2 regions of the Bacillus luti genome follow, and region 1 is predicted to be linked to the other one. Evidence: riboswitches for the same ligand, from Rfam matches in the RefSeq annotation. Region 1 holds a riboswitch; the other holds the start of a gene.

The links. Region 1 has a riboswitch for lysine ahead of EUC40_RS21635 (amino acid permease). Riboswitches for the same ligand answer to the same signal wherever they lie in the genome.
Region 2: it holds a riboswitch for lysine, as region 1 does, so the genes downstream of both, EUC40_RS17220 (aspartate kinase) here and EUC40_RS21635 (amino acid permease) in region 1, are expected to answer to the same signal.

The regions. Positions count from the first base shown of each region.
Region 1 covers NZ_CP040336.1:4,274,375-4,280,372, forward strand. Annotated here, with positions in the region: gene gapN (NADP-dependent glyceraldehyde-3-phosphate dehydrogenase) at 1-928, shown strand, start outside; gene racE (glutamate racemase) at 980-1,807, opposite strand; lysine riboswitch at 2,008-2,189, shown strand; gene EUC40_RS21635 (amino acid permease) at 2,336-3,760, shown strand; gene EUC40_RS21640 (ABC transporter permease) at 3,821-5,020, shown strand; gene EUC40_RS21645 (hypothetical protein) at 5,180-5,383, shown strand; gene EUC40_RS21650 (MDR family MFS transporter) at 5,429-5,998, opposite strand, start outside.
Region 2 covers NZ_CP040336.1:3,395,895-3,401,892, forward strand. Annotated here, with positions in the region: gene EUC40_RS17205 (YndJ family protein) at 1-882, opposite strand, end outside; gene EUC40_RS17210 (DUF4166 domain-containing protein) at 888-1,499, opposite strand; gene EUC40_RS17215 (DoxX-like family protein) at 1,503-2,411, opposite strand; lysine riboswitch at 2,604-2,790, shown strand; gene EUC40_RS17220 (aspartate kinase) at 2,993-4,222, shown strand; gene EUC40_RS17225 (VOC family protein) at 4,590-5,045, shown strand; gene asnA (aspartate--ammonia ligase) at 5,455-5,998, opposite strand, start outside.

The sequences.
Region 1 (5,998 bases):
ATTAATTATGGGTAACGCTGTTATTTTCAAACCTGCAACTCAAGGTGCAATTAGCGGTATTAAAATGGTTGAAGCACTTCATAAAGCTGGCCTTCCAAAAGGTCTTGTAAACGTAGCTACAGGACGCGGTTCTGTAATTGGTGACTACTTAGTAGAGCATGCTGGCATCAATATGGTATCGTTCACAGGTGGTACAAACACAGGTAAACATTTAGCGAAAAAAGCTGCAATGATTCCACTTGTATTAGAACTTGGTGGTAAAGACCCTGGTATCGTTCGTGAAGATGCTGACTTACAAGATGCTGCAAACCATATCGTAAGCGGTGCATTCTCTTACTCTGGTCAACGTTGTACAGCTATTAAACGTGTACTTGTACACGAAAACGTAGCGGACGAGCTTGTTAGCTTATTAAAAGCGCAAGTAGCTGAGCTATCAGTTGGATCTCCAGAACAAGACAGCACAATCGTTCCATTAATCGACGACAAATCTGCTGACTTCGTTCAAGGTTTAGTTGACGATGCTGTAGAAAAAGGTGCTACAATCGTTATCGGTAACAAACGTGAGCGTAACTTAATTTACCCAACATTAATCGACTACGTAACAGAAGAAATGAAAGTTGCTTGGGAAGAGCCATTCGGCCCAATCCTTCCAATCATCCGTGTTTCTTCAGATGAGCAAGCAATTGAAATTGCTAACAAATCAGAGTTCGGCTTACAAGCAAGTGTCTTCACAAAAGACATTAACAAAGCATTTGCAATTGCTAACAAAATCGAAACTGGTTCTGTTCAAATTAACGGACGCACAGAGCGCGGCCCTGACCACTTCCCATTCATCGGTGTAAAAGGTTCAGGTATGGGCGCACAAGGTATTCGTAAGAGCCTTGAGTCTATGACACGTGAAAAAGTAACTGTATTAAACTTAGTTTAATCTTATATGTAGAAGCTGATCTAGTTTTAGATCAGCTTCTTTTTATACAATTTAGTTCACGAGTTGTTTCTCCATAGGTAAATTCACATATTCTACAGAAATTTGATACCCTAGCCATCTCTCAGCAATATGTTCAAATGAAGAAACAGAGCCTGTTGTAAAAAAACGATGCTTCGGATTCAAATTGTCAGACAGGATTCCTTTGTGCTGTAAAATTGTGCTTAACTCTATCGCTGTTTCTTCTGCAGAACTAATAATCGTTACACCCTCTCCTAGTTCCTCTTTAATATAAGACTCTAAAAGTGGATAATGCGTACATCCGAGAATTAACGTATCTATATCTTCTTTCGTTAATGGCAGTAAAGCTTGTTTCACTTGCTGCGTTACATATGCTATATCTTCTAATTGATTTTCTACAACTGTAGCTAAAGTCGGACACGCGTGACTATGCACTTCCAAATATGTATCAAGCTCGTGTAATGCTTTTTCATACATATTAGACTGGATCGTACCTACAGTTCCAATTACTCCGATTTTCCCTTTCTTTGTCACTTTAATTGCCGCTCTTGCTCCTGGATGTATAACGCCAATAACCGGAATGGACAGTGCTTCTTGCAGCGCAGTCAATGCAGCTGCTGCACCAGTATTACATGCTACAACTAGAGCTTTTAACGGAAACTGTTTGAGGAATTCAACCATTTCAAATATGAAAGATTGTACCTCCTCTACACTTCTTGGTCCATACGGACAACGCTTATTATCACCAATATAATAAATGCTCTCTTTCGGCAATTGTCTTATAATTTCACTCGCAACTGTTAATCCCCCAACTCCCGAATCTAGCACACCTATTACGGAACTTTTATGACCTGTAGACATATACTTCATCCCCTTCTCAATCTTCTAGCCCTCATAATATTTATTATATTATGAAAATTCGATATTACATAATAATCCCTCTCTCTTTTAATCACAAACTCTTCTCTATAATCTGATTATTACTATATCCATTGACGTATAAAAATTCATTTGTTACTCTTAAATACGTTAATTTAATATTTAAATCCTCATTCGTATCTCGGTGAGGTAGAGGTTGCAATCATTAAGAGTATCATTTCAGGAGATGTAGTGGCATTGATGAAGAAATGAGAAAGGAATGGTTGCCGAAGTAAGTCGTGTCCACCATGCACGCTTGCTGGGTCTGCATTTAATAAGTGCAGAACTGTCACAAACGTTTCGTTTGTGGAGAGCTATCGAGAGGTATGTCGTGGGTTTCTTATAAGATAGAAAGCATGTAGCGGCAAATTACGTGCTTTTTTTGTTTTGTTTGGGACTTCTCTTCTCTACTAAGAAGACATACATATCTCCTCGCTTGACTTGGTTATACTAACTTTGGAGGTATTTTCTATGCAACAAAAAAAATGGGGCTTTTGGGTACTAACAGCTTTCGTTGTCGGTAACATGGTTGGCGCTGGGATTTTCATGGTGCCAAGTACGTTAGCACAAACAGCAAGCCCTCTCGGTGTCACTTTAGCTTGGTTAACAACAGGGTTTGGTGTTTTAATGCTAGCTCTTGTTTTCGGTAATTTAGCAATTCGTCGTCCTGACTTAACGACAGGACCACAAAGTCATGCATATGCTTTATTCTCATCACCAAAAAAGAAAAAAATGGCTGGTTTCAGTATGGTATGGGGATATTGGGTTGCAAACTGGGCAAGTAACGTTGCCATTATTACATCTTTTGCGGGATATTTATCACTCTTCTTCCCGATCATGAAAGATACACGACTACTATTTTCAATCGGTTCTTTCAACATAGAAGTCGGAAAACTAATTACATTTACTATTTGTTCCATCTTACTATGGGGAACTCATATTATATTAACAAACGGTGTAAGCGGAGCTGGAAAACTAAACTTCTTAGCAACAACAACGAAAGTAACTGGATTCCTTTTATTCATCGTCGTTACTTTATTCGCATTTGAAGCTTCTAAGTTTGGACAATGGTACACACCGATGGTCGATAAATCAGGTGTATCACACGGCCTTCTTTCACAAGTAAACTTAGCCGCTCTTACAACACTTTGGGCATTTATCGGCATTGAATCAGCCGTTCTTTTATCAAATCGTGCTACTTCTCCAAAAACAGTAAAACGTGCAACAGTTGCAGGATTACTAATTACAGTTGCCATTTACTTAGGAATTACGATTTTAACAATGGGTGTGCTTCACGTTGATAAATTACAAGCTTCTGAACGTCCATTAGCGGATGCATTAAATGCTGCAATGGGTCATGGCGGCGGGAAATTGATGGCATTACTTGCTCTTACTTCCCTATTCGGTTCTATCTTAGGCTGGATTTTATTAAGCTCAGAAGTGCCTTATCAAGCAGCAAAAGAAGGTTTCTTCCCTTCCTTCTTTGCAAAAACAAATAAAAAAGGAAGTCCAATTTACTCATTACGACTAACAAACATTATGTCGCAAGTGTTCTTATTCTCAACATTATCAGGAACCATTGCGGAAGCTTATACATTCGTTATTACCGTCTCGACTTTAGCTTATCTCATTCCATATCTCGTTTCGCCAATCTTCCAGTTAAAACTAGTTGCAACTGGTGAAACGTATAAAAATGAAATGCGGGCAAGAATTACAGATGGTATAGTCGCAGTTATCGCACTTTGTTACGCACTATGGGTTATTAAAACGGGTGCATCCGATATTAAAACGTTCCTTCTCGGAATTGGTTTATTCGTAATCGGTTTTGCCTTCTATCCATTAATGAATCGTGATCAGAAAAAAAATAACGAAAAGAAAAACGAGCAAGTTGCATAACGCAATTTGCTCGTTTTTTCTTTTGTAAAACATATATAATAGAACAAAGAGGTGAAAAACATGTCAATCGAATCACTATGGAGCAGTCGCTTCCAACAACATATTCAAAATATCATTACATACTTTGCACGTATGATTAACGGTTTACTATATAGCTTTATCTTTATTTCATGCGTTGGCGCATACTACTATGCTCAGTTTCTAAAAGCATCTCCTTCTAAAGGAATATCTTTACTACTCATCACGATTGTACTTACATTCATTATAACGAGATGCTCGATCCGTACATTTATTCAAAAACCTGATGCTGTCTATTTGCTTGCATTAGAAGAGAAACTAACATCTTATTTTAAAAAGTCTCTTCTATATAATTACATCATTCAGCTTTTCCCATTATTATTTACGTTCCTTATTCTCGTTCCACTTGCCCTGCAATCATTACAAGTAACGGTACCTTTCTTATGTACAATCTTTATCGTTTTAATGATTACGAAAGCTTGGAATATGTACATACATTGGATGTGGCGTGATAGTCACGAAAAAAGCATATGGCTTATCACTCGTCTTATTTGTAACGCACTCATTATTTACATGCTGTTTTATACAGCAAATGTAATCGTGTTAGGCGGATTACTTTTACTTCTCGCTTTCCTATTTCTATATACGAAAAAACAACCTACAAAACGAATACCGTGGGACTACATAATCGAGCAAGAAGAAAAAATGGACATACGCTTTTATCAATTTGCGAGCATCTTCACCGATGTACCGCAACTAAAAAAACAAGTAAATAGCAGAAAATGGCTTACGAATTGGATTGAACCTTTATTACATAAAAAACGAGCAACTTTCTTCTATTTACATACACTAGCATTTTTACGCGGAAATGATTATTTCGGTATATATACTCGCTTAGGGTTAATCGGTGCTTTCGCCTTATATTTTGTTCCGAATATATATGTAAAAGGTGCTATCGCTTATATCGTCCTATATATGATTTCTATGCAGCTTCGCTCTCTGTGGAAATATTTTTCGGGAAATATTATTGTAGCATTATATCCGATTGGTACTGAGAAACGAATGAAGCAATTTCTTCACTTAATTTTCATATTGCTAGTCATTCAATTAGCTGTATTTTCAGTTGTTATACTTGTTTCTACAGGACAAATTCTACATAGTCTTATCATTATGATTGCCGGGTTACTATGGATCAAATTTATTATTGTACCAAAAACAAAAAAACGGATTTCCTCATTTTAACGTAAAAGAGGCTGTATACAACAGCCTCTTTTCTCGTCCTAAAATTTCTTATCACTATTCATAGGCACTTCTCATATAGTGAAAATGACTATACAATTCCACTCCATACGTTAAACAATGATTTCACACATACAAATAAAAAAAGATGGGAGCCCTACTATGAACAACACTCCACCTTCAACGCCCCAAAGTTCAGCAGCAACGAATAAGCGTGAAGTGACCTTACAAACATTACGCGTCGTCGGACTTATTGTACTTATTAGCGGCTACATATTGGTCGCGCTTTCTGAAGTAGGAACGTTAAAAACCCTTTTACTACAACCGAGCACCACCCCAAATTTAGCTGACGTTGATCCGTTTTAATAATTATATAAAAAGCGATCCTAGTTCGTTCGCTTTTTATATAATTTATCCAATCTGAGAAACATTCCGTTCATCCTGATACTTCTCTTTCCCTATCGCCTTCATAAATAATAAAATACTGCTCATACCAACGATAAAGTACAGAGCACTCATGCCCCAAGATGCAAGAAATGAACCTAGCATAACACCTAATGCTCCATTCATTTTTGCAAATTGAAAGACCATCCCATTAATCGCCATATAAGAACCTCTCGCCTCGTTTGGCACCATATCTGCCATAATAGATTGACGCACTGGCACATACATCATCTCGCCTACCGTTTGGAAAATCCCTGCCATTAATAAAATCCATAAACTATTGCTCGTTCCGAGTATTGTAAATCCAATTGTATAAATGAATAAGCCTACATATAATATTTTCAAATCGTTGAAGCTTTTCAGCATTTTAATAAGAAGCGCTGAACATAACACAACTAAAATTGTATTCTCTGCAGAAATCCAGCTCAGCATGCGAATACCTGTTAAATCAAACGTGAAACCATTACCGAAGAAAAAGTGAACCGTTTCAAATTCCTTCTGCAAGCGAACGCCTAAATAATTATTAATTTGAAACTC
Region 2 (5,998 bases), 880 kb from region 1:
AGGAGCACTCTTTTCCATCATCCAACCAACAAATGCCGGTAGCGCTACTCCAACCCCATTTACGACACCGTGAATCCAAACCATTTGTGCAATTGTAATTGTCATTACTTGTTTCAAATTCCCATATGAATAAATGAGTGAAAACATAATTGTGACCATGAGCGTACTAGACGAAATGATTAAAAGAATCTTTGCGCTGATAGCATTAAATTTTGTGCGCCAAACATAAATCCCATAACCATAAATAGCGCATAAATATAGGAACACTGCAAAAAATTCAAATATCCTTGAGTATGTAATACCAATCGCAACTGTCATCGGTGAAATGACTATAATAAACATAATTGCATCATATACTTTACTTCTCTTTTCTCTCTTCCTCCCAATTAAACCCGCTGATAACGGCAATAGAAATGCCGAATAATGAAAGTGTGCAGCTGTAAGTAAAACAATGTCAGAACTAAATTGCATAATCGAAATCTTTGCTACTGAAGCAAAAAACCAGAAACCACCTAAAAACAAATAAATAAACGCACTATCGATAGCCGTTTCTTCTAATGGCTTCCGTCCTCTTTCTAGTAATCTATTTATACCAAATAACGCAACGATCCCCGTATATACAAACCAAATTATCGCAAAGAAAAATTGATTTGTTACGAAAGCTAGCATTGCACAAATCGCTGCTACTGGATATAAAAACGATACGGCTTTATAAAATAATAAATACGATCCATTTCGTGCTCTTTTATCAATAATACAAAAAGACATCGGTATAAATAACAAAATAGATAATAATATAATTGCTTCAACAGGTTTTACATACGGCCACTCACATATTAGAAAAACAATATAACAAGCAAAACCAAATATTATATTTCTCATATCATTTATTTCCTTTCCACAAACGTTCCCTTATAGGAAAATAGCGAACCAATTAACGGATTTCGTACTTGAACATGAATTCGAAAACATTGTAGTTCTTCATCATAACTTTCAACAATTTTTGCCTCTCCGTATAAAAGCTTTGGTAAAGGGATTTTTCTTCCAAACATATAGAACCATTGTTTCTTTGAAGAAATATGCATTGCCCCTAACTCATCAATATGAAAATTCAATGTAGAGACGAGTAAATGTGGTTCACCAAAATAATCTACAATTTCATTATTCTCTTCATCCAGTTGCATAACCGCATTAAAATATCTTTCCTTATCATGAAAATAAAACGTGCGATTCCACCTTACCATTTCTTTTCCAGCTTTATCTCGTCCAGCAGTATTATGTATTACAAAAGGCACCTTTTTTCCCCGTTCTGAGAAAAACATACGAAACATCGATGCAATCTTTAAAATCAATTTAACGAAAAAAGAACCACCATAAATTTCATCCATCTTTCCTTCCCCAATAAAACTATTCTCTTCTGTAATTTCATAGCGTTTCTGTAATTTTGGATGAAGTTTTTTATAAGAATCCCCTAATAGTCTTTCATAAATATTAGCCATACACTATCCCTTTCTCGTCCTCTTGCAATTTTTTGCACTTGGCAAATCGAAGCTATTCATATAACCGACAATCGATAATCCAATTAGAAGCAGGTTTAACGTAATTGGATTAAACGGCTCTGTAAAGCTTGCGATATTCGTAAATCCTGCTGCTATCGTTAAGGCTATTAACACGAAAATATGTAGTATAAATACATTTCGTTTTGGAAATGGAAGTAACCATATGACACCAAAAATAACTTCTAACAGCCCAATTATTTTAAGAATAAAAATACTATTTTCAGTTGAACCAATTATGACCGAAAGCATTTTCACTTCTTCTGAATGAGTAAAGATTATTTTCGGTACAATCCCTTGATATAGCCATACAAAAGCGAATAAAAAACAGACGAGCCAATATGTCATTGTTCTTCTAATTAGCAACTTAGGATGAAGTCCCTTTTCTAACCATAATTTTAAAGCATCAAAACTCCAAGCAGTCGCAGAGCCTAATAACGGGCGAAAAACATATGAATCTATTACATTCCCTATACGGCCAAATCTTGTATCATAATCATATTGTGTTTCAAAATGAATGTATTCATCATTCGGTGTATACTTCCAATACCCACGTCCCATTTGTATAAGCGATAATTGATTGTCTGTCCAAAATTTCAAAGACGAAATCCGTTCTCCAGTTTCTTTTCTAATCTCACCTATCGATTCCCCTTCCCCAGCTATTTCAAGTCCAAATCCGATCTTTGTTTTATACAAAAATTGCTGCGGTTCTCCCTCTTTTTTCTCTAAATATGAAATTTCAGTAAAGCGAGCATCCCACTCTGTATGTATGTCTGGTTCTTGCGTATATTCCCATAATTTCTCCATCGTTGTTTCCATTTCTATCGAAACATAAATAGGGTTTTTCCTTTGCATTCTTCCACCTCCAATGCACTATATTTTTAATGTACATGCAATGAATTTATTTTGCTACATTTTTCACAAACTTTTTCTACAAATAGAAAGAATTTTTAAAATATATATAAAACACTTGATTCCCCGAAAAATTTAAATTATTATAAAACAAATGTTACCAACAACTTCATAAATCAAACACTCTCGCCTAAAACGTGAGATAGAGGTTGCAATACTTATAAGTATTCTAATGGAGACACAGAGATGTCTATGAAATTAGAGGAAAGGAAGTGTTGCCGAAATTGATAAACTTCTCTGCATTTATCAATTGGGGCTGTTTTCGAATAGAAACAGAACTGTCATATGTACAGACATGTACGTATGAAGAGCTATCTACAAAAAAGAGATATCATTTTCATGGTATTCCTTTTTTGGCGGTTTTTTTTATTAGCTCCGTTTTCTGTTTCCCTTTTCCTGTAACAGCACCATCCTCACTTATTTGAGATGGTGTTTTTTGTTTTTCTCTCTGGTAACTACAGGAATATTGGGATTTATATATGTCCTAACCTATTCTTAAAAATGGACGAAAGAAGGAATTCATAATGGAAACGATTGTACAAAAATTTGGCGGCACTTCTGTCGGAAGCATCGAACGCATTCAACATGTAGCAAATTTAATTATTGAAGAATATGAACGAGGACATAGTATTGTCTCTGTCGTTTCAGCAATGGGAAAAAATACAGATGAACTTGTAGCTCTTGCTAACGCTATTACAGAAAATCCAAGTAAACGTGAAATGGATATGCTTCTATCTACAGGAGAGCAAGTGACTATTTCATTATTAACAATGGCACTACAAACAAAAGGCTATAACGCCATTTCATTAACAGGATGGCAAGCTGGTATTACGACAGAATCTGTGCATAGTAGTGCACGGATTACTGAAATTAACACTGATAGAATTCAGTCATATCTTGCTGAAGGCACAATTGTTATCGTAGCTGGCTTCCAAGGAGTCAGTGAAGATTATGAAATTACAACGCTTGGACGCGGTGGTTCTGATACGACTGCTGTCGCATTAGCAGCGGCATTAAAAGCGAAAAAATGTGATATTTATACGGATGTGACAGGCGTTTTCACGACTGATCCACGAGTTGTAAAAACTGCTTACAAATTAGATGAAATTTCTTATGACGAAATGTTAGAGCTTGCAAACCTCGGCGCTGGCGTATTACATCCACGTGCTGTTGAATTTGCTAAAAATCATAATGTCGTTTTAGAAGTTCGCTCAAGTATGGAACAAGAAAATGGAACAATTGTAAAAGGAGAATGTAACATGGAACAACAATCAATCGTTAAAGGTATTGCATTTGAAGATAATATTACACGTATCACCATTAAAGGATTAGAACAAGGTTCACTTTCAACCGTTTTCTCTACATTAGCAGCGGCACACATTAATGTAGATATCATCATTCAAAGTATTACAAATGAAGGAACTGTTCACCTCTCCTTCTCAATCCATTCTAATGATTTAAGAGAAACATTAGAAGTATTGGAACAAAACCAAGAGGCGCTTCACTATGAATCTGTAGAATATGAAAATCATTTAGCAAAAGTATCCATTGTAGGGTCTGGTATGGTATCTAACCCAGGAGTTGCTGCTAATATGTTCACTACTTTAAAAGAAGAAGGTATTCATATTAAAATGGTCAGTACATCTGAAATTAAAGTGTCTGTCGTTATTGACCGTCTTCATTTAGTTACAGGTGTTGAAGCACTTCATCAATCATTTATGGCGAAAATTGAGCCTTTAGTGCAGATGAGTTAATTTCCACTCGTAAAACTTAAAACAAATTATATGAATCTATTTCCTTCCTATATAAATAAAAATAGGGTAGAAATGTTTTGCGAGAAAGTCAAAATTGTTCTATCGAATAACAACTCCAGTATCAAATTCTTGAAACTACTTGAACATGATAACATTCACAAAATAAAGTTCATGCGTATCTCAATAGTAGAAGATTTTCGAAGTGTTGTTCGTTAACAAGATGTTGTATACTATACCTGAAAAAACCTTGTCACATTTTCCCACACTGTGACAAGGTCTTTTATTTAAAAGGAATTTTCAACTTTTTAATAGTATAATTAAGAAGATGATCAGATAATATATTTTTACATATAAGGAGATAAAGACAATGACGAAAAACAAATTACTCAGAATGGACAATGTCAGCATCGTTGTAGAATCCCTCGATAACGCAATCTCTTTCTTCGAGGAGATTGGTTTGAAACTCGAAGGGCGGGCCACTGTCGAAGGTGAATGGGCTGGTCGCGTAACTGGACTCGGTTCTCAGTGCGTAGAGATTGCTATGATGGTTACACCAGATGGACATAGCCGAATTGAACTTTCGCGATTTCTTACTCCGCCCGCTATAGCAGATCATCGAACAGCTCCTGTAAACGCCCTCGGATATTTGCGCGTCATGTTCACCGTTGAAGACATTGACGAAATGGTATCTAGGCTTACTACTAAGCATGGTGCTCAGCTCGTTGGCGAAGTAGTTCAATACGAGAACTCATACCGTCTCTGCTACATTCGCGGAACTGAAGGAATTTTAATCGGTTTAGCGGAAGAACTTGGTAACAAGTAAGTGATATTTTTTAAAAAATTGTTGGCTATGCCAAACAGAAATTCATTATAAATGAAACCACTATATTTTTAACCACGTCCTAACTTTAGAACGTGGTTATGCTTGTTTGAGCTTTTAAAAATGTATTTTCATTTTACATATAGATTTCAATACTCTATCCAAACATTTTTTTAACATATCACTAACATCAAAAAATCATTATAAAGCAATTTTATTATTCACTTTACCCTTTCCTAGGAAATATAACGGACTCTTCTCACTTCTTATCACATATATCCTTGCAATCTTTTCCCTCTAATCCTCCCTTGAATTCCCTCATAATAATGAATTCAGTTATTAGTAAAACTCACTTTTACAAAGTAAAAAAGAGAGTAACTCTATTCCTGAGCCACTCTCCTTCATAATTCTATTAAAATAGATGAATGTTTTCTTTCTTGCAAGCTTCACGTAAATCATCAGGCCATACAGAAGATTGAACTTCACCAATATGTGCTTTTCGTAAGAAGTACATGCACATTCTTGATTGTCCGATACCACCACCAATTGTTAATGGTAGTACGTCTTCTAAAATACCTTTATGGAAATCATATTCACGTTTGAAGTCATCACCTGTTTTCGTTAACTGCTCATCAAGTGATTTACTATCAACACGAATTCCCATTGATGATAATTCGAATGAAGCTTGTAGCACTGGGTGCCAGAATAAAATGTCACCGTTTAATTTCCAATCATCATAATCAGCTGCACGTCCGTCATGTTTTTCTCCTGAACGAAGTGCATCACCAATTCCGATAATAAAGACTGCACCGTGTTCTTTCGCAATCGCATGTTCACGATCTTTCGGTGTTAATTCTGGATATTTATCTTCCAGCTCCTGAGAAGTAACGAAAACGATTTCTTCTGGTAAATACTTTCCTAGGAACGGATACTTTTCAAACAAGTGATCTTCTAAA